Regions from separate parts of the Shewanella sp. SW1 genome, predicted to be linked through region 4. Evidence: predicted binding sites of a transcription regulator. Region 4 holds the regulator's gene; each other region holds the start of a gene.
The links. Region 4 encodes sigma-54, which starts transcription at its own class of promoters, with help from an activator protein. Its sites were predicted from a motif close to GTTGGCACGNNNNTNGNNT; they were not measured.
Positions count from the first base shown of each region.

Region 1: a site for sigma-54 is predicted at 5,363-5,381, ahead of L5M71_RS04685 (P-II family nitrogen regulator). Genes of this name have one in related genera too.
Region 2: a site for sigma-54 is predicted at 2,384-2,402, ahead of fliD (flagellar filament capping protein FliD). Genes of this name have one in related genera too.
Region 3: a site for sigma-54 is predicted at 5,613-5,631, ahead of L5M71_RS22485 (flagellar assembly protein FlgT). Genes of this name have one in related genera too.

Region 1 is NZ_JAKKSG010000004.1:462-8,076, forward strand. Features, by position in the region: gene L5M71_RS04660 (hypothetical protein) at 191-367, shown strand; gene aroG (3-deoxy-7-phosphoheptulonate synthase AroG) at 471-1,526, opposite strand; gene L5M71_RS04670 (tetratricopeptide repeat protein) at 1,878-3,071, opposite strand; gene L5M71_RS04675 (hypothetical protein) at 3,199-3,537, opposite strand; gene L5M71_RS04680 (ammonium transporter) at 3,716-4,966, opposite strand; gene L5M71_RS04685 (P-II family nitrogen regulator) at 4,977-5,315, opposite strand; gene L5M71_RS04690 (hydrolase) at 5,660-6,202, shown strand; gene L5M71_RS04695 (putative porin) at 6,284-7,036, opposite strand; gene nrfA (ammonia-forming nitrite reductase cytochrome c552 subunit) at 7,287-7,615, opposite strand, start outside.
Region 2 is NZ_JAKKSG010000023.1:49,563-57,177, reverse strand. Features, by position in the region: gene L5M71_RS18725 (flagellar hook-length control protein FliK) at 1-332, opposite strand, end outside; gene L5M71_RS18720 (hypothetical protein) at 322-648, opposite strand; gene fliS (flagellar export chaperone FliS) at 617-997, opposite strand; gene fliD (flagellar filament capping protein FliD) at 1,011-2,363, opposite strand; gene L5M71_RS18705 (flagellin) at 2,666-3,472, opposite strand; gene L5M71_RS18700 (flagellin) at 3,698-4,510, opposite strand; gene L5M71_RS18695 (flagellin) at 4,736-5,551, opposite strand; gene L5M71_RS18690 (flagellin) at 5,784-6,590, opposite strand; gene L5M71_RS18685 (flagellin) at 6,811-7,611, opposite strand.
Region 3 is NZ_JAKKSG010000037.1:11,345-18,959, forward strand. Features, by position in the region: gene flgC (flagellar basal body rod protein FlgC) at 1-77, opposite strand, end outside; gene flgB (flagellar basal body rod protein FlgB) at 80-481, opposite strand; gene L5M71_RS22450 (CheR family methyltransferase) at 625-1,464, opposite strand; gene L5M71_RS22455 (chemotaxis protein CheV) at 1,565-2,485, opposite strand; gene flgA (flagellar basal body P-ring formation chaperone FlgA) at 2,688-3,395, shown strand; gene flgM (flagellar biosynthesis anti-sigma factor FlgM) at 3,471-3,794, shown strand; gene L5M71_RS22470 (flagella synthesis protein FlgN) at 3,797-4,222, shown strand; gene L5M71_RS22475 (LPP20 family lipoprotein) at 4,350-4,802, opposite strand; gene L5M71_RS22480 (FlgO family outer membrane protein) at 4,799-5,431, opposite strand; gene L5M71_RS22485 (flagellar assembly protein FlgT) at 5,712-6,878, shown strand; tRNA gene L5M71_RS22490 (tRNA-Arg) at 6,934-7,009, shown strand; gene L5M71_RS22495 (hypothetical protein) at 7,220-7,498, shown strand; partial or broken gene L5M71_RS22500 (IS5-like element ISSod6 family transposase) at 7,520-7,615, opposite strand, start outside.
Region 4 is NZ_JAKKSG010000015.1:131,572-139,186, forward strand. Features, by position in the region: gene lptA (lipopolysaccharide transport periplasmic protein LptA) at 1-47, shown strand, start outside; gene lptB (LPS export ABC transporter ATP-binding protein) at 44-775, shown strand; gene L5M71_RS14770 (RNA polymerase factor sigma-54) at 883-2,361, shown strand; gene hpf (ribosome hibernation promoting factor) at 2,390-2,677, shown strand; gene ptsN (PTS IIA-like nitrogen regulatory protein PtsN) at 2,680-3,123, shown strand; gene rapZ (RNase adapter RapZ) at 3,120-3,974, shown strand; gene L5M71_RS14790 (HPr family phosphocarrier protein) at 3,961-4,236, shown strand; gene mgtE (magnesium transporter) at 4,493-5,857, shown strand; gene L5M71_RS14800 (molybdate ABC transporter substrate-binding protein) at 5,937-6,773, opposite strand; gene L5M71_RS14805 (OmpA family protein) at 7,039-7,615, opposite strand, start outside.

The DNA of each region.
Region 1 (7,615 bases), on a different contig from region 4:
ATGGAAGAAGGCTTGGCACAAAGTTGCTGCTGTTGATTATTTTTGCCGTTTTGCCCAAAATGCCATGGAGGCGGTTATACAAATCAATAGAATTTGTTAACCTCTACGCGCTAGATTTTGCGATTCATACGCCCAAGTTCTAGCGAGAATATTAAGATAAACAAATTAAATTAAGATCAAAGGAAGCTTTATGTTGGATTCCGCTAAAGTTCAATACCCGCCATTACCACTGATCCAAACTTGGGTGTGGATGATGATCGAATCAGGCAATCCAGAGATACAAGATAAAGGTAGAAACAACCTTATTGCCGCCTTTGGTAGCTTAGCCAAAGCAAATGAATACATTGTTGAAATAAGCAATAAATAGATAAAACAAAGGCGCCAGGATAGCGCCTTTGTTTTTACTTAACCCGCAATCGTTAACGGCTAACTCAGGTATAGTTGCGGTTTATGTTCGCTCGAGCAGACAATTAAACCTGACGGCGTTCGATAATGCTTTGGTTCAAAATGGCTAATAGACGCTCGGTATCATCCCAACCAATACACGCATCGGTAATACTCTGCCCATAGCATAACTCTTGACCTTCAATAAGATCTTGACGACCTTCCACTAAATGGCTTTCTACCATAACACCAAAAATAGCAGTATTTCCCGCCGCCACTTGACCAGCTACATCTTCAGCAACCACTAACTGACGTTGATACTCTTTACTACTATTCGCATGGCTAAAGTCGATCATGATGTTGTCGGCAAGCTTTGCTTTTAACAATTGCTGGCTAATCTCAGTGACATGCGGCGTGCTATAATTGGGCTCGCGGCCACCCCGTAAAATAATGTGGCAATCAGGATTGCCCTTAGTCGAAACGATCGCCGAATGGCCCAACTTAGTCACAGATAAAAAATGGTGTGGTGCATTGGCAGCACCTATCGCATCAATAGCAACTTTGATCGTGCCATCAGTACCATTTTTAAAGCCGACCGGACAAGAAAGACCCGAGGCTAACTCTCTGTGTACTTGAGATTCTGTCGTACGGGCGCCAATGGCTCCCCAGCACATTAAATCAGCCATATATTGTGGGGTGATCATGTCAAGAAACTCACCCGCGGTTGGCATACCGCTGTCGTTCAAATCCACTAATAATTTACGGGCGGTGCGTAAACCATCATTGAGTTTAAAGCTGTTATCCATGTAAGGATCGTTAATCAGCCCCTTCCAACCCACTGTGGTTCTTGGTTTTTCAAAATACACTCGCATCACAATTTCGAGTTGATCTTTATAACGTTCACGCAGTGAGACCAAACGCTGTCCATATTCCAACGCAGCTTTGGGATCGTGGATAGAACAAGGCCCAATCACCACTAATAGACGATCATCAGACTTAGCCAGAATATTATGGATACTATTACGCGCATTAAACACAGTCGCAGAGGCTTTTTCGGAAGCAGGAAATCGTTCAAGAATCGCGATAGGTGGAAGTAACTCTTTTACTTCTTTAATGCGAACGTCATCATTTTGGTAATACATAATTTTACTGCTCCAACGCTGGTGTTTTAGGCTATTTCTATCGCTGCGATAAGGGATCTCAACTGCAATACTGAGTTCAATTTATCGAGTCTCAAGCGCCAATGCAACCAAGTTGTCTCCATTTCAAAAAATCAAATATAACTTATTGTTTTAATATATTTTAAAAAAATCAAAATTCAAATATGCCAGCTAACTCACAGCCTTGATGAACAAAATCGAATATGGCGGATAAAAAGGAATAAACATATTTACTGCAAGTGTATTTAGGTGCCCTATATTAGCAAGCAAAGATGTTTACCCGTAATAAGCTTAATTGATGGCCAGCTCTCTATAGAAAAGAGCGGGCAAATGCTAATGCTGTAACATGACTTGTAACTTGCTCTGATAGCGTTGACGCTCTGACTCATCTCGGCTCAAAGCCAAGGCTTTATCCATATTCAGTTTGGCACGCTTTTCGTCCCCCAGCGCCCAGTAGGTTTTAGATAAACCGAAGAAGAACTCATGACGATAATCCGCTTTTGCCAACGCCCTTTGATACCAAGCCAAGGCCTCGTCGTATTGATGCTCATCATAGGCTTGCTGCCCCATGTCATAGTAATAATAGGGATTACGTATTCGCGCTAATTCAAGCACTTTATTAATTTCGGCCCATTCATCAAGCCGCCCCTGCTCCCCTAAAATCAAGGCTAAGTTATAAAGCGTTGTCAGATTCTTCGCATCAAACTTGAGTGCATAGCGATAAACCTGTTCAGCCCGCTTTTCATCACCTTTATGCCGGTAAATAATGGCGAGCGTGTTGAGTGAAGGCACAAACTGGCCGACTTTTAAACCCGCTTTAATCAAGGCATAGGCCCTGTCTAAATCACCGTTCACCAAAGACTCTGCCGCCATGTTGTTGTAAAACATACTGATTAAGGTCTGCCGATCCACTTGGGTTTTACCGTATCCCCGTAGAGCTCGCTCTGGCATAAAGTCCACTAAAACTGCGGTAGATGACACATAAACTGAATGTGCGTTTTCAGGTGGAAGTAAGCGTAAATTCACATGCCCATTGATTAAATAGAAATCACCTTGCTTATCCCATACGGGTTCTATCGCAATATCTTGATACTCAGCACTCACATTCAATATGTCCGCTAACGCAGAAGTCATGACCACTAAAGACATGCAATTACCTGCCCTTTGGGCATAGGTTTCACGGGCAATTTGGGTCAGATTATCTTGATATCGAAAATCAATGTTAGCGCTATTGGTTTGACTCGCATTGATATAACTAGCTAACCATTCATTGGCTAACATGTTGTTATTGTGTGACAAAGTGTATATCCCATAGCGACGTTGTACATCTGTCACGACCTCGGGTGGCAGATAAAAGATATCCGCAACAGAAGGAATATCGGCCACAGGGGTAAACAGTGAATCGGCAAGTAACGACTCAAGATCCGACGGATTAGGCTCAATGGTCGTCGAGCTACAAGCAAACAATTGACTGAATACAACGCTCAAGATCGTACTCAAGTATACGGCTCGGAATAGTTTCGACATACGTCCTCCCACACCATTAGCTCCTATTTGAGCTTATTACAAATGGCGAAAAAGACGACATAAAATGGTTACAAAAAATGATAATCGCGATCGATTGAAAATAATCGCAAATAATTTAACGAATTAACTATTGTGAAGGTCGGTCAACTTCTATGTATAACTCACGCTGCTGATAATGATACGGCCGATAGTTATGCTCTCCACAGGTAAAATGTCGATAGGGTTTCATGACCGTAACGCAACCTGAGGGTAAAGCCTGCAGAATTTGGATTTGCTGCTGGCGACGAAGCGACTCCTGCCATTCAAAATCCTTGAGCACTTGATCACGCACGGCAAAGGCATCGACAGGCTCACTTGAGCGATTAACGATCACTTCTCCTGCAAAGGCAGAAACCGATATCCAGCCAGAAATGACGATAAGACTTAGTCGCGAAAATTGACCTATTGTTTTTATATTCAAGCTCATAGAACACTCCTTAATTTATGCAAGAAAACAGAATTGCTCAGTAATTAAGCTTATGACCCTGTGCTTAAACTTCAATCACAGTGATTACCCATAAAAAAGCAGAGCCTAGGCTCTGCTTCACTATCCCTCGATCCAAGCTAAGCATCAAGGTGAATCACGCGTTAATGTGCAAGTTTAATCAGCCCGCATTTTTGACCGTAACAAACTCAGGATAGGCATCAATACCGCAGTCAGAAGCATCCATACCGTTGTATTCTTCTTCCTCAGTCACACGGATCCCCATGGTTATCTTAATCACATACCAGACAGCAAATGATGAGCAGAACACCCAAGTGAAAATGATCGCTGCCCCCGTCAACTGTCCGGTAATAGTTGCATTGGCATTGGATAATGGCACACACATTAAGCCAAGGAAACCAGCCACACCGTGTACTGAAATCGCACCGACGGGATCGTCGATCTTAATGCGATCTAAGCCCACAATCGAGAACACCACCACGCCGCCCGCCACTAAACCAATCACACCCGCCATTAACAATGAAGGCGAGAGAGGATCTGCCGTAATCGCCACTAATCCAGCCAAAATACCGTTAAGGATCATGGTCAAATCCGCTTTGCCCCAAATCATCTTACACACGATAAGAGCTGAGATGGCACCAAAAGCCGCTGCAGTATTGGTATTCACAAACACTTTCGCCACTGAGCTTGCATTCGCCGCATCCGACACCATTAATTGCGATCCGCCGTTAAAGCCAAACCAGCCCATCCAAAGAATAAACATACCTAAGGTTGCCATTGGCAAGTTAGAGCCTGGAATAGGATTCACTTGACCATTAGGCCCGTATTTCCCCTTACGCGCACCGAGCAATATTACGCCAGCAATCGCCGCGGTCGCCCCCGTCATATGCACAATACCGCTACCAGCAAAGTCTACAAAGCCCAGTTTAGCGATAAAACCTTGGCCCCAAGTCCAATAACCTTCTACTGGATAGATAACCGCTGTCATCACCACAGAAAAGAACAAGAAAGCCCACAACTTCATCCGTTCCGCCACAGCACCAGAGACAATTGACATCGCCGTTGCCACAAATACAACTTGGAAGAAGAAGTCAGATTCTAATGCATGGCTCGCATCTGCTGATTGCGAACCAATTAAGGTGCCAATTGACGGTAACCAGCCACCTTCAGTGTTATCCACATACATGATGTTGTAGCCAACCAACAGATACATCACACAGGCAATCGCGTACAGCACAACGTTCTTAGTTAAAATTTCAGTGGTATTTTTAGAGCGAACTAAACCCGCTTCTAACATAGCGAATCCCGCCGCCATCCACATGACTAAAGCGCCAGAAATCAAAAAGTAAAAGGTATCGAGTGCAAAGCGTAGTTCAGTGACTGTGCCGCCTAATTTCGTTAATTCTTCCATTGTCAGCCCCTTATAGCGCTTCAGTATCAAGTTCACCCGTACGGATACGGATAGCATGTTCTAAATCAACGACGAAGATCTTACCGTCACCAATTTTCCCCGTATGGGCCGCAGTGGTAATCGCCTCAATCAACATGTCGAGATTTTCAGCCTTAGTGGCAATTTCTAGTTTTACTTTTGGCAAAAAATCCACCTGATACTCGGCGCCGCGATACAACTCTGTATGCCCTTTCTGACGGCCAAAACCTTTCACTTCGGTCACCGTCATGCCCTCAATACCAATTCCGGCGATAGCTTCACGGACATCATCCAACTTAAACGGCTTGATGATAGCGCTGACTAGTTTCATCCTGACCTCCAAAAAAACGCGATTGTTATTAACTTGTATCAAAGGTAATTCAATCATTAGGCCAACAATTTAATCTATTGATTATTATTGGTTTAAATTGTTTAACACTATTTTTTAAGGTTAAAAATGCACCATAATCGAGCACTAACTGGTGCGATGCACTCTTTTAGTGAGCAGTTTAAGTGCGACAGCTATTCGACCTTAGGCCTATTGGTAACAAGGTTAAATTAGGGTCTACTGGGGTAAGCGTAAAACGAGATGAAATCTGAGCATCACAACACAAGCTCTTAGACAAAAGCGAAGATCATCACTAAGACAATCATCAAGCGCAAAAGGAAGGCCCGATGTTAAAACCAGAAGAATGTGTTCTCGTTATCGTCGATGTGCAAGGAAAACTTGCACAAATCATGGATAACAGTGACAAGCTGCATCAACAACTACAGACCTTAATCCAAGGCGCACAATTATTTGAAATTCCAATACTCTGGTTAGAACAGCTACCCGATAAACTCGGAGCAACTAGCCCTGAGCTGCAAACCTTACTTGCGAAAACCAGCTCACCCATTGCCAAGCAGCATTTTAGCAGCTGGCACTGTGACGCGTTTGCAAAGGCATTAACTAAGACGAATCGCAAACACGTCATACTGGCGGGTATTGAAACCCATGTGTGTGTTTACCAAACCTGTTGTGACCTTATCGAACAGCAATATTCGGTGCATCTCGTCGCAGATGGCGTCTCGTCACGCAGTGCTGAGAATAAACAACTCGGGATCCAAATGATGACGGCCAGAGGCGCCCTATTAACTAACGTGGAATCGCTATTATTTGAATTACAACATCAAGCCCAAGGCGAGCGGTTTAGGGCATTATTAAAACTGATAAAATAGTCTTAAATTTATTTAGGGTAAAATAATAAAGGTCACATTAACTTGTGACCTTTATATTAAAAAATCGTTAAATATATTAAATTAGAAACGACCAGTCAAACCTAAACCAATAAATACACCATCAGCATCTGAATCTAATTCTCTAGCTAACTCAAAGTTTGCAGAGAAGCTATCAGACAGACGTAACCAATAAGCGGTTTTCAATACGAAAGTATCGTCATGACCATCATCGGTATAGCCTAGACCAACAGACCATGACTTAGTCACATACCAATCAGCACCTAAATTGAATGTGTCGTCAGAATCTTGATGTGTCCAGTTTGCGCTCAAATTAACACCTGTAGTTGATTGCAGTGCAATAAAGCTACGCACTTTTAAACCGTATGACTCTTCGATGCTATCGCTGCCATCGTTATAGAAAGCAGATACTGCAGAGCTATCATTGAAGTAATAACCGACTTCTGCACCGTAAGTGTTCCAGTCAAAACTGCCGATTTCAGAACGTTGATAGTTAGCAGCAATAAACCATTTAGAAGCAAATACATAAGTGCCATCAACACCAATGGTATCTAAATCTGATTCATCATAATTGCTGTAATTAACGCCAACATTAGACGTTTGAGCTAAAAATCCATTAAGCGCATAAGGACCTTTAGTTTGGTCAACTGGGCTAATGTAGTAACGATAATTCGCGTTCCACAGACCATCGCTGAACTCTTCAGAATTTGCGCTATATTTTAGGCCTGCTTCATGCTGATATGGATTATCTTGTGCAGCAGCGGCATTAACACTTACGAAACCTAATAATATTGCTAGCGCGGTAATTTTTTTCATCAAAGTATTCCCTTATATGATTATAAGCTAGGAGTAAAAGATGAAGATAACGAAGAAACAATCTCAGTGTTGCTTATTCCATTATCATTAATATCCATTTAAATTTAAACGAACCTGCTCTCCTAGCGGCGCACACCTTAATGCAAAAAATATAGAATTGAAATAAAAATTTAATATTTACACTTTAATAAAGGATATAAAAAAGCTCCTTATATAGGAGCTTTTTATTATTTTGAAGTCTACTTAAGTATTATTTATAAGTGGCTTCGCGTTTTTTCGCTTCTTCATCCCACTTAGGTAACATGTCTTTCTTGAATGCTTCTTTCTCTGCATTCATTTTATCCATGTCCATACCTAATGCTGCTTGTGCCTTAGCTTTGGTAGAGATATCAGGAATAGCGATTGGATCTGTGATGCCTTTTTTCGCTAATAACTGTGCTAACTTAACTCGGGCATCGGCCGCTTTATTCACTGAAGTACCTAAAACACGTAGGGCTTCTTCAGGAGCATGAGCAGCAACACCATGGGAGGCAATTGCTAAATCCCAGCGCCATTGAGCATGACGGATATCGGTCAAGA
Region 2 (7,615 bases), on a different contig from region 4:
ATCTCAGTATTTAACAGTGACGGAGATACTCCTGGTACAACAGGAGCAGCAACTGATACAACAGAAGAAGCAACGGGTGCAAAAGGCACTGAGTCAGAAAAATCACTATTAATATATTGATTTAAAAAGGTATCAGCATCATTGCCTAGAGCTTTTTCTGCACTCGGAGTCCACATAGCACTCTCTAGCGGAAGAGATTCCGCAGGCAATCCTATAGGGAATGCCAACAAGGTAAATGACTCAGATTTATCTTGATCAACTGCACTTGTCACTTTAGTCGTCAAGCTGGTATTTGTGCCAACAGGACGAGTTGAAAGAAGATCAGAGATCATCCAAAGCTCCACTTACTTGTGTTAATTGATAGGCTGCTAAACCTGGTTGTTGCGCCTTAAAGCGGCCCATTTCAGCGGCTAATTCATCACGAGCCAAGATCAACTCTTGCAGCACTTGGGAATGAACCCGCTTTAATTCTGCACGTGCCAATTTCTGCTCAATATCATGAGTCTCACCTGCCTGTTGCAGGGCTTTGATCAAAGCGATGTTCACTTTTCGGACGCTTTCCCAATCCTGAGCATCTGCATATTGGCGTAAAGCATTCGCAAAACGCGCCCACTGCTTAATTGAGATTTGTCCATCCTTCTCTGACATTGGTAATCACCTGAGTCACTGGAACTAGCGCTTCAGCACTGTTTTCGACACTGGCGCTGACAAGCTGACGGCTACAAAAGTCATAGAGACGATGTAAGCTCACGGCAACCTCACCACCATTTTCAAGGTCAAGCATAGAGTCCAAGCCATGCACGATATTAAGGCACTTATGGATACTCATTCCTTTCGCCTCAAACCTTTGGTATTCCATATGGCCAGCGGTCCGCTCTAGTTCTTCCAATAAACCATCAAGTAGCATACGCACCATGTCATGGGTTGTTGCTGCCGCTACTTGTGCATCTAAAGCGGTTTGCTTGTAGGCATTAAATGGATCGTACTCATTTAACATTTTTTACTGCTTCCTATGAAAACAACTGACTTGCAGAATTAAACTGGTTAATGGTGGATTCCATTGCCGTAAACTGGGTTAAATAAATCTGATACTTTTGATTCATTTGATAGTTATGGCGATCCATACTGTCATTCACACTTTTAATCTGCTTATTTAACGCTTCTTGTTTTTGATCGATATAGCCATTGAACTGCGTAAAAGGCTTTAATGTTTTCTCAACATTCTTGACGTAGCTACCTTCACCCGTAAACATGGCTTGCACTTTTTCGGGATCACTTTTAAAACTGTCAGTTAGCTTAGCATCATCAATTTTTAGTTTTCCGTCTCGTCCAATCTCAATCCCGATATCAGACAAACGCATGCCGTTAGCAGCCGTTGCAAATACAGAATCACGTAATTTAGACTGGAGAAGGCGAATAGAGGTATCCCCCTTCAACACACCAATTTGCGCTTCACTCACAGCGGTAGTTTTGTCTTCTTTATCTTTATCTTTATCCGAAGAACTCGAATCAGAGGTTTTAACGCCCATAGAACGGGTAAGTTGGTTGATTTGTGTCATTAAAGAATTAAATGAATCGACAAAATCTTTAACCGTTTTCTTATTCGCTTCAAAATCGTCTGTGACTTTAATCATGCTGCTTTCACCAGCCGCATGCACCTTGACTAATTCGAGGCTGACACCATCAACAACATTTTCTAGATAGTTACTGCTGCTGGTAATACTGATACCGTTTAATGTGAGTTCCGCATCTTGTGCTGCACGACGTTCTGTCATGCCCCAATCGGCACCGTTAAACTCTACCTTCACTTGATTCGCGACACCCGATTCCTTTGAAGACAGCATAAATTCGATTTGGTTACCTGTGCGCACTAATGACGCTTGTACACCAGGATTACCCACTTGTTTATTGATCACATCGCGTAACTGAGACACAGAAATAGCCGCACCGCCATTAACCGTTGCCAAATCAATTTCCATACGCTTAGTCGGATCACTACCGACTTGAATACTGATAATACCCGACGTTGGCAACAATTCACTTTCAGAGGAATAGGCTTTAGTCAGTTGATGTGCTTGCGCAAGTTTATGCACGCTCAAATCATAGTTGCCCTTTGGCGCATCAGATTTAACTGTAGCGGTCGCATTCTCGCCCGTAACCGTAGCAATTTTGCCTTTAGTTGCATTGCCACCCATTTCACTCAACTTAGTGGCCATTTTCTTCATATTATTTTCAAGCAACGTATAGGCATCTAACTGTGTTTTACTGGCAGTTAGCTTGCCTTTGTAAAGCGTATCTTTACCTGCGCGGTCTGCGCCAATCAGTTGCTGAGCAAATTGTGCTGCATTCATACCTGAAATCATGACTACCTCCACTCGTTCTACAGCAAAACGCATGCCAAAAACAAGCTGCTGTTTTTAAAGACATTTAAATAATTAACTGGCCCGAACACAGCTAAAAACTTCCGCATAAACACTTAAACAGGAAAACTATCTTCCACTTTGTGTTATCGAAAATTACCCACTAAAACATGAACCTTATAGGTTTCAATCTCGGGTTTAGCGACTACCGACCAATACATAAACCGTGGCTAAAATAAAAATGCCAGTCAGCGCAACTAACTGGCATTTTAGCTGTGACCAATGACATCACTTACCCAATAACATTAACGCAATAGACCCATCACTAAGCCAGTATTTTGGTTAGCTGAAGAAAGTACTGTTGTACCCGCCTGAACTAATAATTGGTTGCGCGTCATATTGGCAGATTCAACCGCGAAATCGGCATCCATAATACGGCCTGCAGCGGCTTTGGTATTTTCAGTTACGCTGGCAAGGTTAGCCGCTGTATGGCCAAGACGGTTAATGTTGGCACCTAAGGTTGAACGTTTAGTGCCAACTGCAGAAATAAAATCATCCACTAACTTAATTGCATCATTCGGGGTGCCTTCTAAATCGCCAGCTTTAAGAGCCGTAATGTCTGCCGTAAGCGCTGTAAGTTTAACGTTCAGAATTTCATCTTTACCTGCACCGATCTGGAAAGTTACATCTGTAAGCTTGGTAAAAAGGTCATTACCTGCATAAGTCGTTTTGGTAGCAATACGCTCGATCTCATCATTTAGCTCTTTAAACTCATCATTCAATGCTTTCAAATCATCAGTTGAGTTAACACCGTTTGATGCTTGAGTAGCCAATTCTTTCTGGCGATTGGCAATGGTCGTTAATTCTTCTAACGCACCATCAGCGGTTTGCAGCATAGAGGTCGCATCAGAAATATTGCGTGATGCTGTTTCCATACCTTTTACGTTAGCGCTCATGCGGTTTGCAATTTGCAACCCCGCAGCATCATCAGATGCGCTATTGATACGTAAACCCGTAGACAAACGCTCCATAGCATTAGTCAATAAGTTATTGCTTTTGTTAACAGCACCTTGAGCAACAATTGAAGCGTAATTAGTATGAACACCTAACATATCAGTTCTCCTGAAAAATAACGGTTATCTTGGCGATGCCTGAATCTCAGCATCGATCCATAACTAATTAAGGCGACAGCAACAGCACACAACTAAAACTTATTTAAAAATAGATGGGATCACCTCTATAAAAACAGACTGAAATGGCATGCTCAAAACGCCATAAAAAATGCCAGCAAGCTAAGCTCACTGGCATTAAAACTAACACTGACTAATTTAATAAAATTAGCGCAGTAACCCCATGACTAAACCTGTATTTTGGTTAGCTGAAGACAGTACTGTTGTACCCGCTTGAACTAATAATTGGTTACGGGTCATATTGGCAGATTCAACCGCGAAATCGGCATCCATAATACGGCCTGCAGCGGCTTTGGTATTTTCAGTTACGCTGGCAAGGTTAGCCGCTGTATGGCCAAGACGGTTAATGTTGGCGCCTAGTGTAGAACGTTCTGTACCCACTTTGGCTAAGAAAGTATCAACAGCGGTAATTGCAGCAGTAGCACCAGTGGTTAAGTCACCTGTTACAGTTGTTGAAATAGCGCCTAACTTCACATTCAGTGTTTCTGCTATTCCAGCACCAATCTGGAAGTCAACACCTTTAATAAGTACGCCATCAGTCGCATCTTTAAACAGGTTATTACCCGCATAGGTTGTGTTTTCAACAATGCGTGTAATTTCATCGTTTAACTGTACAAATTCATCATTCAGCGCAGTTAAATCATCAGCAGAATTCACACCGTTCGCCGCTTGAGTGGCCAATTCTTTTTGGCGGTTAGCAATGGTCGTTAATTCTTCTAATGCACCATCGGCGGTTTGCAGCATAGAGGTTGCATCAGAAATATTGCGTGAAGCCGTTTCCATGCCTTTTACGTTAGCACTCATGCGGTTAGCAATTTGCAAACCCGCAGCATCATCAGATGCGCTATTGATACGTAAACCCGTCGACAAACGCTCCATGGCGTTAGTTAGTAAGTTATTGCTTTTGTTAACAGCACCTTGTGCAACAATTGAAGCGTAATTAGTGTGAACACCTAACATATCAGTTCTCCTGAAAAATAACGGTTATCTTGGCGATGCCTGAATCTCAGCATCGCTCCATAACTAACTAAGGCGACAGCAACAGCACACAACTAAAACCTATTTAAAAATAGATGGGATCACCACTATAAAAGCAGACTTAAATAGCATGTACAAAACGCCATAAAAAATGCCAGTAAGCTAAGCTCACTGGCATTAAAACTAAACTGACTGGCTTAACTGTAATTAGCGCAGTAGACCCATGACTAAGCCTGTATTTTGGTTAGCAGAAGACAGAACCGTTGTACCCGCTTGGACTAATAATTGGTTGCGCGTCATATTGGCTGATTCAACCGCGAAATCGGCATCCATAATACGGCCTGCAGCGGCTTTGGTATTTTCAGTTACGCTGGCAAGGTTAGCCGCAGTATGGCCAAGACGGTTAATGTTGGCACCTAAGGTTGAACGGGCAGTACCAACTTTAGATAAGAAAGTATCTACAGCACCAATAGCGGTATTTGCTGCAGTAGCTAAGTCACCAGTAACAGTTTTATCAATAGCGGCTAATTTAACATCCATTGTTTCTAATGTCCCAGCACCAATTTGGAATTTAACTCCAGTACCCTTTACTAGCACACCATCTGTAGCTTCAAATAGTTTATTACCCGCATACGTTGTATTGTCAATAATACGGGTGATTTCTGAGTTCAACTCTTTAAACTCATCATTCAATGCTTTCAAATCATCAGTTGAGTTAACACCGTTAGATGCTTGAGTAGCCAATTCTTTCTGGCGATTAGCAATGGTCGTTAATTCTTCTAACGCACCATCAGCGGTTTGCAGCATAGAGGTCGCATCAGAAATATTGCGTGAAGCCGTTTCCATGCCTTTTACGTTAGCACTCATGCGGTTAGCAATTTGCAAACCCGCAGCATCATCAGATGCGCTATTGATACGTAAACCAGTCGATAAACGCTCCATGGCGTTAGTTAGTAGGTTATTGCTTTTGTTAACAGCACCTTGTGCAACAATTGAAGCGTAATTAGTATGAACACCTAACATATGTAGTTCTCCAGAAAATAACGAGCATTTGGGGTAGACCTGAACTCAGGGATAACTAACTAAGGCGACGGCAACAGCACACAACTAAAATAAAATCGATATTTAAAAATAGAGTGTATGGCACTGTAAAAACTAGACTGAAATGGCATGTTCAAAACACCATAAAAAATGCCAGCAAGCTACGCTCACTGGCATTAAAACTAACACTGACTAGCTGACTAATTAATTGTAATTAGCGCAGTAACCCCATGACTAAACCCGTATTTTGGTTAGCTGAAGACAGTACTGTTGTACCCGCTTGAACTAATAATTGGTTGCGCGTCATATTGGCAGATTCAACCGCAAAATCGGCATCCATAATACGGCCTGCGGCGGCTTTGGTATTTTCAGTCACACTGGCAAGGTTAGCTGCAGTATGTCCAAGACGGTTAATGTTAGCACCTAAGGTAGAGCGGGCCGTGCCCACTTCTTTAATATATGTATCAACGGCTGTTATTGCCGCTGTCGCATTCGCCGCTGAAGTTAGATCACCACCAACATCCGCAGGTTTTGCAATTAAAACATCTAAGGTTTCAGTAGTACCAGCACCAATTTGGAATTTAACACCAGTACCAGTACTTAATGTGGCGAATAAATCATTACCCGCATAGGTAGTCTTGCCCATGATACGAGTTGACTCTTTAATCAACGCCTGAAACTCATCATCCAATGCTTTCAAATCAGCTGTCGAGTTCACACCGTTCGCCGCTTGAGTGGCCAATTCTTTTTGGCGGTTAGCAATGGTCGTCAACTCTTCTAACGCACCATCAGCAGTTTGCAGCATAGAGGTCGCATCGGAGATATTACGTGAAGCCGTTTCCATACCTTTAACGTTAGCGCTCATGCGGTTAGCAATTTGCAGACCCGCAGCATCGTCAGATGCGCTATTGATACGTAAACCCGTCGACAAACGCTCCATGGCGTTAGTTAGTAGGTTATTGCTTTTGTTAACAGCACCTTGTGCAACAATTGAAGCGTAATTAGTATGAACGCCTAGCATATGTAGTTCTCCAGAAAATAACGAGCATTTGGGTTAGACCTGAGTTCAGGGATAACTAACTAAAGCGACCGCACAAGCGCTTAACTAAAACCGATTTAAAAATAGAGTACATGAACACTGTAAAAAAATCAGACTGAAATGGCATGCTCAAAACGCCATAAAAAATGCCAGCAAGCTAAACTCACTGGCATTAAAACGAAACTGAGTGACTTAACTGGAATTAGCGTAGTAACCCCATGACTAAACCCGTATTTTGGTTAGCTGAAGATAGTACCGTTGTACCTGCTTGAACTAATAATTGGTTGCGGGTCATATTGGCAGATTCAACCGCGAAATCGGCATCCATAATACGGCCAGCAGCGGCTTTAGTATTTTCAGTCACGCTAGCTAAGTTAGCTGAGGTATGACCTAAACGGTTAATGTTTGCACCTAAGGTAGAACGGGCAGTACCTACTGCCTTAATATACGCATCAACATCGGTTATTGCTTGAGTTGATTTAGCCGTATCTTTTAAATCGCCAGCAACTGCAGTAGGCTTAGCACTGGTTACAGTTAACGTTTCTGTAGTGCCTGCACCAATTTGAAACTGAACTCCCCCCTCCAACTTAGTAAATAAATCATTACCTGCATAAGTTGTATTAGTCATGATACGAGCCGACTCTTTAATCAACTCTTGGAATTCAGCATCAAGTGCTAACCTATCAGCATCAGAGTTAACGCCGTTCGCCGCTTGGGTCGCCAATTCTTTCTGACGGTTGGCAATAATAGTTAATTCTTCTAACGCACCATCAGCAGTTTGCAGCATAGAGGTCGCATCAGAAATATTGCGTGAAGCCGTTTCCATACCTTTTACGTTAGCACTCATGCGGTTAGCAATTTGCAGACCAGCAGCATCATCAGATGCACTATTAATACGTAAACCAGTCGACAAACGCTCCATAGCATTAGTTAAAAGGTTATTGCTTTTATTTACAGCACCCTGCGCAACGATTGAAGCGTAATTAGTATGAACACCTAACATAGTA
Region 3 (7,615 bases), on a different contig from region 4:
CTCGCGGTGGTGTTTAGCCTGACCGATTGAGCAGACATTCCCGAGCCAGCAACATCAAATATGCTAAATAAACTCATGATTAATCCCCTCTCAACGCTTTCTTCATGCCACTAAACTTACTATCTAAAAAACCTAGCGACATTTGATATTCAAGTGCATTTTGCATGAATGCCGATTGTTCCTGTTGGATATCAACAGTATTACCATCACCGGTATCGGGTTGATTCGGCACACGGAACTTAACAAATTGCCCAGTCAACTCCGCAAGCCCAAAATGCTTATCTGGCTCTTGCATTTCAAGACTATTTCGCTGCTGTTGGCCTCGAGCGGCCTGCATTGCCGCAGAAAAATCAACATCGCGGGCTTTGTAATGTGGCGTATCTGCGTTAGCGATATTGCTTGAAATAACTTCAGCCCGCTGCGCTCTAATACCGAGAGTGTATTGATGCACACCCAGTGCATTATCAAAATTGATCGCCATAAAATTGCCTCCTCGTGTTCTCACGAAAATAAAGCAATTCATGTGCCAACATCAGGAAAATTTTGAGAATAACAACAAGGATGAGCAAGTGATGGGTAAAAAATTACCGACAATTGTCGGTAATCTTCTTTAGAGCGGCTGAGTTAAGTCTTTTTCTGGTAATAAATGCCAGGGTTACAACGAACCATATCAAACTCGTCCGTTAAACCAGCGATAGATTCTGATGCACCGAGAAATAAAATCCCTTTGGGATTGAGAGCGGCAGCGAATTGCCGCAAAATTTTTGCCTTTGCCTCTGGTGCAAAATAAATCAGCACATTGCGGCAAAAGATAATGTCGAACTTGCCAAGCAGACTATAACTCTCAAGCAAATTATGCGCTCTAAAGTTCACCAACCGCTTCACATTATCCTTTAACTTCATATTGCCAGAAGGTAATGCATCAAAAAACTGACGCTTACGTTCTTCAGATAAACCACGCGCTAATGCCAAACTATCGTACTCGGCATTTTTGCAACGTTCCAACATGGAAGGAGATAAATCCGTTGCTTGAATAGAAGCACTACCAGCCAAGGCACCAGGCTTCTTCTGTTGATACTCAAGAATAGTCATAGCCAATGAGTATGGCTCTTGGCCTGACGAGCAAGCCGCAGACCAAATTTTAAGCGGACGCCCCAGACGACTGTATTCAGGTAGTAGGACATTATTCAACAACTCAAATGGATAACGATCACGGAACCAAAGGGTTTCATTGGTCGTCATAGCATCGATCACTTCAGCTCTGAGCGCACGCTCAGTAGGCTTCATCGAATGCTTAACCACATCAGATAAGGATGGCAGGTTATATTTGCCCATCAAAGGAGCAAGACGACTGCGCACAAGATATTGCTTATTTTCACCCAGTACGATGCCGCTGTGTTGCTCTAAGAACAACCTAAATTGATTATATTCAGCCTCAGCGAGTGATTTATTTGGCACATTCACATCCTAAATCCTATAGCAAGCACCAAAATCAGTGCGAAACCATCATGTTATAAAGTCGAGATTATAGCGTAAAGCGTATCTAGGTACTAACCTACAGCAATTACAAACTTAAATGCTTATTCACAGCAGCGGCCAGTTCGTCAGGATTAAACTTAGCGATAAAGTCATTAGCACCCACTTTTTGAACCATTGCCTGATTGAATACACCACTTAACGAAGTATGCAGTACCACTTTAATATGCTTAAGCTTAGGATCATCTCGGATTTCAGCGGTCAAGGTGTAGCCATCCATTTCAGGCATCTCAATATCAGAGATTATGAGGGGGATCTCATCGGCCACATTATCCATCTCTTTGGCGATCTCTTTAAGCTTGTCTAATGCTTCGCGACCATCTTTTGCGGTATCAATTTGTAAATTCAATGACTCAAGTGAACGAATAATTTGCTTACGCGCCACGGCAGAATCATCAATAACCATAATATGGTAATGCTGAGTTCTGTCGAGGGTCAGTTTTTCATTGGCTTCTTCACTGATAGCCGTTTTAACCGGTGAAATCTCATCTAAGATTTTTTCCACATCGAGAATTTCAACTAATTCACCTTCAATTTCAGTCACAGCTGTCAGATAAGAATAACGACCAGCACCTTGCGGCGGAGGCATAATCGCTTCCCAATTCATGTTGATGATCCGCTCAACAGAACTGACCAAGAAGCCTTGAACACTGCGGTTATATTCAGAAATAATGATGAAACAGTTTTCAGTGCTCGCTAAAGGTTTCCCCCCTGTTGCCGCACTCAAATCAATCACTGAAATGGTTGTTCCACGAATATGAGCAACACCCTTCACATAAGGATTAAGTTTAGGCAAAGTGGTCAGTGGTGGACACTGCAGTACTTCTTTCACCTTAAACACGTTAATCCCAAACCGTTGACGACCGTTTAATTTAAAAAGCAGCAATTCTAAACGGTTTTGTCCAACGAGCTGGGTTCGTTTGTTGACTGAATCAAGAATACTCGACATAACTCTGCCTTGTTGTTCTGTTTATGTTCGGCCCTATAACTCAGTTGAGTATAGGCATATTAATTGCTTACGTCTTATCTATCGATAAACATAGTCGAAACTGAGTCAATCTTCTGACAGTGATGTAAATTATTACAGTGGTCAGCTTCGAACTTAATAAAAGTATAGGTGCATTCTGGCGTTACAAGCTAGTCTCTTCATTATGAAAGTAAATTTAGTCTGTTTTTTTAGTCTTTTCACCCTCTTCATGCCCGCTTTTGCGAGTGCAGAGCCTATTGTCCCCACCGTATCGGCAATCTCAGAATTAGCTAAAGCGCTTATTTCAGAAAAAATATCCGTTCCAGAAAATGCCAAAGTAAATATTTCGCCACAGATGGTTGACGCAAGAATGCTGCCGTCACAATGTTCGTCTCCAATGAAAGTTGAACTGGCTAGCGATAGGGAAATTAGCCGTAATAACACCTTAAAAGTCAGCTGCGATACACAAGACTTAGCTTACCCTTGGCAAATCTATATCTCGGTTCGGGTGGATATCTTATTCCCCGTTGTTGTCTCAACCGAAATCTTAGCACCAGGCGAACTCATCTCTCCTAGTCAAGTAGAAGTCCGTTACATTGAACAAAATAGCTTGAGAGGTGCCGAATTCGATGACCCGAGTAAATTGGCTGGCGTGCGAGTAAAACGACGAGTAGCAAAAGATAATCCCATATTAAGCAACAACTTATGCTTCGTTTGTAAAAATGATTCGGTATCTATCTACGTTCGTTCTGGCTCATTCGAGCTCAAAACAGTAGGCGAAGCCCTACAAGATGGCAATAAAGGTGATCGGATCAGAGTCAAAAATAGCAGTTCAAACAAAGAACTAGATGCTATAGTCACAGGCATTGGCGAAGTTGAAGTAAGAATGTAAAATAATCTAAAGCTTTTTTGTAAGCTGCCGATACCCCAGTTAAGAAATCCCGTACACACGACGCTGGAGCCTAAAATGGCAATTGATATTAGCAAACTCAACACTGCAACGACTGCGCAAGTTCGTTCAGGCGCAACGAAAACGAGCAGCGATCAATCTGCTCAAGTTGCTACAAAATCGACAACACCACAAAGAAGCGACTCAGTGGTCATTACGGCCCAGGCACAACAACTTCAAGGAGCTCAGACTAAAATGGCTAGCCTTCCTGAAGTTGATCAAAAGAAAGTAGCCGAAATCAAACAAGCTATTGCCGAAGGTCGCTATAAAATTGACCCTGAAAAGTTGGCTGCCAATATTGCAAGTTTTGAAGCCGAACTTAATGACTTAAATAAAGAGTAACTATGACTGAAATAGCTAAACTGGTAGATCTACAACACGCCCATTTGGCTGTTCTTAAGCAAATCATACTCAAGGAAAAAGGCGCTTTGGTTGACCAAAACGCCGATTTACTGCTTTCCCTTGCTAACGAAAAATCGCAATGTCTGAAAGAACTAAAGACTAATGATGATATTCTGGCAAACCACAGTGATAAATCGCGACTCACTCAGCAAGTCGAACTCGTGCATAAAATGGCCGAGATCAAAGACGCATTGACTGAATGCAAAGAATTAAACGAACAAAATGCCAGTTTAATTGAGATTAATTTAGCGAGTTTAAATCGCTTTGCTCAAGCTTTACAAGCCAGCAGAAACGCCTCCAGCCTCACCTATAACGATAAAGGCAAGACCTCGACTATCTCAAGTTTAGGCAATGATTTAAAGGCCTAACAAGCGCATCACTCCCACTTAGCATTCCCTTTTCTAAGCTCTGATTAGATATTAATGTCTTGTACAAAAAGAAAAGCCGCGTAAATACGCGGCTCAATACATGCTGTTGAACATACTCTCAAAAACGCTAGAAATACGTCACTTCCTTCACTCGTTGTGGACGGTTCTGTTGTTGATAAAGCGCCCAAACCTGTGAAAAATCAAGTTCTAACTCAGTGACATAATGCTCGCCTGCTGGATAACTCTTAACGACTCGTGCGCCGCGGATCACGCCAGAAACTGACGCTTTGACATTATCGTCCGTCAACATCCAATCACTGACACTGCTGTTTGCCGTTATTTTCTGCCCATAAACTTGTTCCGCTAATTCACGATAAGCCACAATTTTTGATGCCTGCATAGCCATCAACACTCTTTGTGATTGCTCTTTAGCCGGTTGAGTCGCTAACGGCGCATATCCTATAGCCGTTAACTTAGGAAAACTCGGTGGCGGCACATCTTCCCATTGCACATATCTATCTTTAGCAGCGCAGCCAGTTAGCATTAGCCCCGTGATAAGTAATAAAAGGTAGTGTTTCATTTTCCATCTCCTAAGACACGCACTTCATTCATGCCTGGACTCGCCTGACGATATAAGATGCCATTTTGTGACACAATTTGCTCCGAAGGCTGCATGTAGTTTGCCAACTCTTTTTGAGTCACAAAAGTTTGAGATGCCGATACCACGCGATTGTTACTAATGTTCACAATCCGAGTATTGATCGCCATACCATTGGTTACTACGCTCATAGTCGAAACGACAAGATGCTCAACAGGAAGATCTTTCGACAATTTTTGCCAATCTCGCGTCAAAATAAAATCCCCGTCAGATGTGACTCTCAAGCCATCAGCTAAGTTTAAATCCACCACATTAAACTGAAAGCTATGGAGCGACGTCATTAATCCTTGCTGTAACTGTTGCGCTAACGCATTAGTGCCATTCAAATCGCCCACTAATACTGGTGTTGCAACTACGATAGGTTGATCAGAACGCAAAGCATCATTTTGCTTAACAAGCTCAGTCACTATTCGCTGTGCTAAATGGTTAATCACTGCCGTTGGCGGCAACCCATTGCCATCCACTAAACTCGGTTTGGGCGGCGTAACCGGTTTAGCTACACATCCACCTAACATTATCAATGTTAAGGGAATAATCACACGCTTTAGCATTGGATTTACCTCATCTATGGGTGCATTGGCAGTCAAGTGACTCACTTTCTAAGCTTCAAATTTTTAATGAGTAACAAAAACCAGCAATCTTTGGACCAATATTAACCTCAGTCCGACAATATTCTTCTATTACGCAGTATATCGACTGTAACAATGGAAACTTTATCAAAAGTTCTCATACTCAGGCACGAAATTTGCTTTATTGACATATTAGATTAAGAGTCAGAAAACTGGCTCGATTGGTAATATCGCCATTAGCTTAGCGATAAGGATTGAATTGATGCACATACCAGGTTCAGCTTCGCTCATCATTTTGAGCCTTTTACTACTTTCTTTGCCCACCAGAGCCGAATGGATAGAAGCCAGCGGAGAAGCAACTATTATCAATGGTAATACAGCTCAAGCAAGGGAAGAAGCAATTAATCAAGCAGTTAGCTATGCGACATTAAGCACAGGTATTCAAATCTCCAGTGAGCAACAAACCTCTAATGGTAACCTCACACAAAATAACTTTGCGATAAATCGCAACGCCCAAGCCATAAACATTCAACTCGTTAATGAACAAATTCAGGGAAATAAAATATATGTATCCCTACGCCTCGATCTAAATGATGATCCAACACAACAGTGTCCTAATGGCCAATTAAAGGCCGCTATTTTAATACCTCAAACACAAATAAAAGATCGTTCTCAGCTTAGATATGGACAACTTTCAGGCTTTGAAGAGGTCATTTCAGAGGCGTTAGGGAACACTATAGAAGATTACTCTTCAACTGGCTTTAGTCACATCCATGCTAACGAGCGACTCGATATTGAACAAGACCTAGTGGATATTCGCGGTTATCGACTCCCAAGCTGGCTCAGTGAAATTACCGACAGCCAATATATTCTTCAACCGCAGATCATTGATATATCGATAGAGCCTGTACAACCCACCTTCTTAGGATTTTGGGATGAAGCTCCGCTAAGGCAATTTCAATTCAAACTCAGCCTCTATCATGGAATCAGTGGCGAAGAGGTCTGGAGCAAAAGCTACAGCACATCGGCCCCATGGGAATTTGAAGAACAGGCTATCATTGCTCCCAACAGTAATAGATTCTGGCGTTCCTCCTATGGAAAAAGTATTACTCAATTAATATTGCAAGCTACCCGAGATTTAGACAGCACACTTAATTGCAGGCCATTACTTGGCCAAGTCGTTAGCCGACAAGCAGACAGGATTATATTAAATCTAGGCCGTAAACATGGCATTCGTGTCGGTGATAAATTCCAAGTAATATTACAACAAAACTTACCCGATAGACTCAATGAAATGCGCGCCGTCGCGACCAAAAGTCGTGCAACGGTAAAAATTGAGCAAGTAAGCGAAGAAAGCGCCACCGCAGTACTTGTAGACCAAAATGCAGCCTACAATGTACAGATAAACGACATAGCGCTCAAGATTTAAGCAACTAAATCATAAGCCTTTTAATCAAAGATAAAACCAGTATAATCACTGTCGTCTCTTCATAGCTCAACAGGATAGAGCAGCCGCCTCCTAAGCGGCCGATCGGGGTTCGAGTCCCTGTGGAGAGACCATAAGTCACTTTTTATATATTAAATTCAATAATTTACGAAAAACCAAAAATCCTGTGCCGCCTATGTGCCGCCATAGGAATGACGTTTTTTAGAATTTTTTTTCGTAACATTTTCAAAAATCCTCGTTTTGCCCTGTTCATCTCAGTTATGGACAATTAACCCTATTTCTAATACTTTCCCTATGAGTTAACGAACAGGGAAAACAGCTTTATGACGGAAACTTCATCGCAAGAAAAGTTCACTCAAACACTCGAAGGGATCATTGAGCAATATTCAATTCCCGAACCACCCGAATTTTTGAAAGTCCTCACCGCTCTCCCAAACTCTCCAGATAAAGACAAAATGTTCGAAGATATGCATGAAGTATTTCGTGCCATAACTTCCCCCTCTGAACTATCCAGCAAACTCCCCAAAGGCACAACTGAAGCTACTGTCGCAAAAGAGCTGGCAAAAATTCCAGACAGTCAGAAAATCCTTAGGGTCTGTTGATCTTTGCTGTACAAATGTTGTTCAGCAATACATCGGCAGCCACATTAACATAAACGCCAGTGACACCATACTGGCGTAATTTCTTGCTAGCTTGTCATATCTTGTTGATATTGCTCG
Region 4 (7,615 bases):
CAGACGCTCCGGCGGATAAACCTGTAAAAAAGCAGGACTCTAAATGACCCAAATCACCTTAAGAGCACAAAATCTGGCGAAAAGTTACAAGAGTCGCCAAGTGGTTAAAGACGTCAGTCTGACGGTAAAAACCGGTCAAGTCGTTGGCCTACTCGGTCCAAACGGTGCAGGTAAAACCACGACATTTTACATGGTTGTCGGGCTAGTGAAGAGCGATAAGGGACATATCTTTATCGACGATGATGATTTAACCGCAGATCCTATGCATCTGCGTGCCCGCAAAGGCATAGGTTACTTACCGCAAGAAGCCAGTATCTTTCGTAAGCTAACTGTTCATGACAACATCATGGCCGTACTGCAAACTCGTAAAGAACTTAAAAACGAAGAACGAGAAGAAGAACTAGAACATCTGCTCGAAGAGTTTCATATCACCCACATCCGTGACAGCCAAGGCATGTCATTGTCGGGTGGCGAACGTCGCCGCGTCGAAATTGCGCGGGCTTTAGCCGCTAATCCTAAGTTCATTTTGCTCGATGAACCGTTTGCCGGCGTCGATCCTATTTCGGTTATCGACATCAAGAAGATTATCGAACAACTCAAAAGTCGCGGCCTTGGCGTACTGATCACAGACCATAATGTCCGCGAGACATTAGATGTATGTGAACATGCTTATATTGTGAGTCACGGAAACCTTATTGCCGAAGGAACTCCAGCAGAGATCTTAGACAATCAGCAAGTTAGGGCAGTGTACTTAGGTGAACAATTCAGGCTATAGTTAATCGAGCGAAGCCAATGGAGGCAATTTATACCGCCATTGGGCTTCACTCAAGATAATAATAAGCGACCTCATCCAACAATAATAACGTAGGGATCAGCGGTAACATGAAAGCGTCACTCCAGCTCAAACTGGGTCAACAGTTAACCATGACGCCACAATTACAACAGGCCATACGTCTGTTGCAACTGTCGTCATTAGAACTGCAGCAAGAGATCCAGCAAGCATTAGATTCTAATCCCCTTCTCGAGCTGGAAGAGGATCAATTCGACGCCACTAAAACCCCTGTAAACCAAACGCTATCCGATACGGATTTCAGTGAATCTAGCACTCTGCCACCAGAAAAAGACAGCTCCACCATAGACACGGCAGAGTCGCTAACCAAAGAATCCATGCCCGATGAGCTCCCCATGGACACCACATGGGATGAAGTGTTTACCGCCTCCCCAAACTCAGGCCCCGGCGGCAGTCGTGAAGACGATATGCCCTTCCAAGGCGAGACCAGTGAAGGTTTGTACGAACACTTAGAATGGCAAAAAAACCTCACGCCGTTTTCTGAAACCGATTTAGCCATTGCCACCGCCATTATTGATGCCATCGACGATCAGGGCTATCTCACCCAAAGCACTGAAGAAATTCTCGAAGCCATGGGCAATCCTGAAGTTGAGCTTGACGAAGTCGAAGCCGTACTCAAGCGTATTCAGCATTTTGATCCCATAGGCGTTGCCGCCCGCGATTTAAGTGAATGCCTGTTGATCCAACTGTCGCATTTCGCCGCTGATACTCCCAACCTAGAAAACGCCCGTATGCTGATCAAAGATCATTTAGATCTGATCGCCGCCCGAGACTTTAGGTTATTGATGCGTAAGACTAAATTAAAAGAGGATGAATTAAGGGATGGTATAGCACTCATCCAAACCCTCAATCCTCGCCCAGGTTTGTTGATCACGCCCAATAATGACGAATACGTTATCCCAGATGTGTCTGTGTCGAAGAAAAATGGCCGCTGGGTCGTTGAGCTTAATCCTGACTGCATGCCCAAAATCAATGTAAATCAACATTATGCTTCTATGGCACGCAGCACAAAAAACCAAGCCGATAGCCAATTTATTCGCGGCCATCTGCAAGAGGCTAAATGGTTTATTAAGAGTCTAGAAAGCCGTAACGACACTTTGCTTAAAGTTGCTAATTGCATAGTGCAATATCAGCAAGGTTTCTTTGAGTACGGTGAAGAAGCCATGAAGCCTATGGTGCTTAACGATATTGCCGAAGCGGTAGAAATGCATGAGTCCACCATCTCACGGGTCACAACTCAAAAATACATGCATACCCCTAAGGGACTTTTTGAACTAAAATACTTCTTCTCTAGCCACGTCGGTACTGACGATGGTGGTGAGTGCTCATCCACAGCAATCAGAGCCTTTATAAAGAAACTGGTGGCAGCGGAAAACCAGAAAAAACCATTAAGCGATAGCAAGATGGCACAACTTCTGGCAGAACAAGGGATCAACGTAGCCCGCAGAACCATTGCGAAGTACCGAGAGGCTATGCTTATTCCACCTTCTAATCAGCGTAAAAGTTTATAACCTACAGTGGATATCGGAGGACGTTTCTATGCAAATAAACCTAAGTGGACACCATGTCGAAATTACCGAATCGTTACGTGCATATGTAGAAGAAAAGTTTTCAAAACTTGAACGCCATTTCGAACAGATCAATAATGTGCACGTTGTGCTCAATGTTGAGAAAATGCAACAAATTGCTGAAGCGAGAATAAACCTCATAGGTGGTGAAGTTTTTGCTACTTCAGAGCATGCTGACATGTATGCCGCTATAGACGCCCTGATTGACAAGCTTGACCGTCAGGTTATTAAACACAAAGAGAAGTTAACAAAACACTAATAATGGAACTTTGTACCATACTGCGGCCGGAGTGCACTACCTGCGCCACTCCGGGCAGCAAGAAAAAGGTACTGGAACTCATCAGCGACTTAGTCGCTGCCCAGTACCCGACCCTCTCATCTCAAGAGATATTCGAAAGCCTAGTGGCGCGCGAAAAGATGGGGAGCACAGGTATAGGTAACGGCATCGCCATTCCACATGGTCGACTAGCCGATATAGATCAGCCCATTGCCATACTAATTAAGTGTGAAGAGCCGATAGCATTTGATGCTATCGATAAGCAACCTGTTGATATTTTATTTGCACTACTGGTGCCTGCAGACCAATGTCAGCAGCACTTAAGTACCTTGTCTTGCATGGCCGAAAAGCTGAGCGACAAGCAAATATTAAAGCAATTACGCAAGACGCATGATGAAACGGAACTCTATCAGGTAATCACTGGATGAAACTGGTCATAGTGTCGGGCCGCTCAGGCTCAGGCAAATCTGTCGCCCTTAGGGTACTCGAAGATCTCGGCTATTATTGTGTCGATAACCTTCCCTTGCCATTGATTGGCAGTTTGCTTGAGCAACTCAAAGGCAGTAACGATCTCGTCGCCATCAGTGTCGACGTGCGTAACATGCCTGAGCAGGATAAGGTCTTAGTGAAACAACTCGCTAGCCTACCTCCAGATACTGAGTTAACGAGCTTCTTCCTTAACTCCAGCGATAAAATTCTGCTCAAGCGTTACAGCGAAACCCGCCGTTTGCATCCTTTGTCGAAGAGCCGAGTCTCTTTGCAAGAAGCGATAAAGCTGGAGGGAAAACTGCTCGAGCCTATGTCAAAACTGGTCGATCACTACATAGATACGTCGAATTTGAATATCTATGATTTAAGCGACCAAGTCAGACAAATTCTCCTTGGTAGTGTCGATAAAGAACTCGTGATCAACTTCGAGTCCTTTGGCTTTAAGCACGGAATGCCCACCGAAGCCGACTTTATGTTCGATGTGCGCTTCCTGCCCAATCCCCACTGGGAGTTGGCACTGCGACCATTGACTGGTTTAGATGAACCCGTAGCTGAGTTCTTAAATCGCCAACCACTGGTCAATAAGTTCATCTGGCAAATCGAAAATTTACTGGAGACTTGGCTGCCGCACCTCGAGCGTAACAATCGCAGTTATTTAACTGTGGCCATTGGCTGCACAGGTGGACAGCACAGATCGGTTTACGTCGCAGAGCAATTGGCAAAACGCTTTAGTAACGGTAAACATAAAGTTTATGCCCGTCATCGAGAGCTCAATAATGCCAAAGCTTGAGCGTCAGATAACCATCTGTAATAAGCTCGGTTTACATGCCCGTGCCGCCACTAAGTTGGTGGTACTGGCTTCCGAGTTTGATGCGACCATCACCTTAATCCAAGGCGATAAACAAGCATCGGCCGCCAGTGTACTTGGCTTACTGATGCTTGAAACTGGTATGGGTAAAACCATTAAGCTGATCGCCGAAGGCCCAGATGCAGAGCCGGCTCTCGATGCCATTTGTGCCTTAATCGACGCTAAGTTTGACGAAGCCTGTTAGTTTCACTTCACACTAAGCACTTCATCGTTAGTTTCACTTCATGTCTAGTTTAAAAAACTTGCCATTCACACATGGCAAAACATTTGTCGCTCGACGATACAAGCCACTGGCGATTACACTAGCGGTCATTGCGCTGGCGCTGGCCTTAACCTTACCTTAGCCGTCTTAATCTATGTCATCGACTGACGCTTAGTCACCGCTAAATCCTAGCCCAACACTAAGATCTCAAACCAATTTGCCGCACAATGGAGGACAAATGCCCGTAGATAATGCAGAAAACGATCACACCGGACATAGTCTTGACCAGTTAAACCAAGCGCTTAGCAGCGGCATGTTCGTACACGTGCGTAATATGCTGCAAAAAATGGCCGCCTCAGATATCGCGCTGATCTTAGAATCATCACCGCCAAGTGCCAGACAAGTATTGTGGCAGCTCATCGATCAGGAACAAATAGGCGACATACTCGATGAGTTGAGTGAAGAACTCAAAGACCCACTTATCCGCAGCATGAGCCCTGAGCGAGTCGCGAAAGCGACAGCAAGCATGGACACCGACGATCTCGCCTATATTCTGCGAAGTCTACCCGACGCAGTTTACAAACAAGTGCTGCAGTCGATGACGGAACAAAATCGCCTGAGGGTAGAACAAGCCCTATCTTATCCAGATGAGACCGCCGGCAGCTTGATGAACACAGATACAGTCACCTTAAGACCCGATGTGAATATCGATGTGGTGCTGCGCTATCTTCGGCAAAGGGGCAACCTACCCGATACCACAGATACCTTATATGTGGTCGACAAACAGGACAAAGTCCTTGGCGGTGTTAGGCTGGCAGATCTGCTGACTTGCGCGCCAAGCACCACAATTCGCAATATCATGGATCCCAATATTCAAAGTATTCCTGTGAGCATGTCCGACAGCGAAGTCGCGCAGAAATTCGAACGCAATGACTGGGTATCGGCACCTGTCGTCGACAGTGATGGTAAGCTGCTCGGGCGTATCACAATCGATGACGTAGTCGATGTTATCCGCGAAGATGCTGAACATTCCATGATGGGTATGGCGGGGATGGATGGAGATGAAGATACCTTTGGTCCTGTACTAAAAAGTACCCTACGTCGCTCGCTCTGGCTCACCATAAACTTATTCGCCGCCCTGCTCGCATCGTCGGTCAGCAATATGTTTGAAGGCACTATTGAGCAATTTGCCACTATCGCCATCCTAATGACGATTGTCCCTAGCATGGGCGGTGTTGCCGGTAATCAGACCTTAGCGCTCGTGATCCGCGGTATTGCTTTAGGACATATCGGCCAAAGCAACGCCCGCTGGCTTATCGGTAAAGAGCTATCTATTGGTTTTCTCAATGGCTTGATGTGGTCTATTTTAGTCTTTGTCGCCGTGTGGCTATGGAAGGATGATATGGCACTTGCGGGATTAATTGGTAGCGCCATGCTGATCAATATGACAGTAGCAGGGCTTGCAGGTGCGAGTATTCCATTGATTTTAAAACGACTTAAAATCGATCCTGCCCTCGCTGGCGGTATGGTGCTCACCACAGTCACTGACGTGGTTGGCCTGTTCGCCTTCCTCGGGTTAGCGACGCTCTACCTGATGAACTAACGCTTTAACAGTTTGAGCTAATAACAAAAACGGCACCTCAAAGGTGCCGTTTTTTATCCCGCTGGAAAGCTAAAAAAGGCTATTTTGCCGGAGGTTGAAAACCATAACTGCTCAGAATCGCTTGACCTTTTGTCGATAGAATAAACTCAGCTAACGGCTTAGCGGCAGTATTAGCGCCTTGTAAAACCAGTAAACCATAGTCGGCACCCACGGCGAGTTCCTGCGGTAAGTCGATGATTTGTAAACTCGGCACTTCTTTTTTAGCCAGCACAGCATTAGTGCAATAGGTTAAAAAGATATCCGCTTGCTTGTTTTCCATCACCCAGCCATAGGGATTGCGATCTTTAGGCGGTTTAACGCTCTCAGGACCGCCCGTCAGTTGTAATGCCTTGGTCTCTAACGCGGCTTTCGCATTGGGTTTTACCGCTTCGGCCTTAGCAAAAACGGCCCAGGCATAATCACCCGCAGGGTCGGCTTTCGGGGTTGAGGTGCCGACTTTAATCTTAGGATCTAACAAGGTATCGAGTAAGGTCGCACTCGTCACCTGAACTGTGCCTTGAGCAACAGCGCAGAGTTGATTACGGGCAAACATTTGCACCGCTTCGCCCTGACCCGAATCCACTAATGCCTGTGGATGTTTCATATTCGCCGAGGCAAAGATATCGACTTTTTCACCCTCTTGAATACGTTTTAACAATAAACCTGAGGGCGCATATTGCGCTACAACACTCATTTGCGACTGTGCTTGATAAGCAGCAATAATATCACTCATCGCAGCCTTTAAACTGCCTGCGGCGCGCAGTTCTATCGGCGCGACTCCTGTGGTCACTTCGGCTTTCATCGGCACTCCTTGTACAGCAGTCACCATGATGACAGGACTTAAACTCAAGGCTAGTAACACATTTTTGCTTATCATAGTCATATTCTCCTTTAGGCACTAAAAGTCATTCTTGTGACTTATCCCCATACAGAACGTGAAATCGATAAAGGGATCAAGCTGAACTCATCCCAAGCTAATTAGCAATGATATGTTTGTGGTGCAGGTCACTCAAGGTGCGCTTCACAAAGGACAAATTGTCTAATTGAAGCACGGCAAGCTAATCACTCAATTAGCCCACCACTGAAAACAAAAAAGTCGCCCCAGGCGACTTTTTCAGCGAGAACTTTGTGCTTAGACCAGACTATTTACCCGTTGGTATTAGTACGATCTCAACGCGGCGGTTTTGTGCTCGGCCATTTGCATTGGCATTTGATGCAATAGGACTCGCTTCACCCATACCTTTTGATTTTACACGGGCAGAGGCAACGCCTTTATTCATCAAGTAATTACCCACTTCGCTAGCACGGACCTGTGACAGACGTAAATTGTAAGAGTCTGAACCACTGCTGTCGGTATAACCTAATATGTTGAGCTGCGTTTTGCTGTATTCCTTAGCCACAACCGCCACTGAATTCAGCACGCGTTTAGCACCGTCGCTTAACTCGGTTTGATCTACGCCGAAGGTCACTTCATTAGGCATATTCAAAATGATGTTATCGCCGTTACGGGTCACACTCACGCCCGTTGAGGCTAATTGTTGGCGTAATTTAGTCTCTTGCACATCCATGTAATAACCAATACCACCACCGACTGCAGCGCCCGATGCAGCACCAATTAAGGCACCTTTACCGCGGTCGCTCTTGCTCGAAGATACCACTCCAATTGCGGCACCCGCGACGGCACCAATCAATGCGCCACTGGTCGCTTTAGCGGTTTGT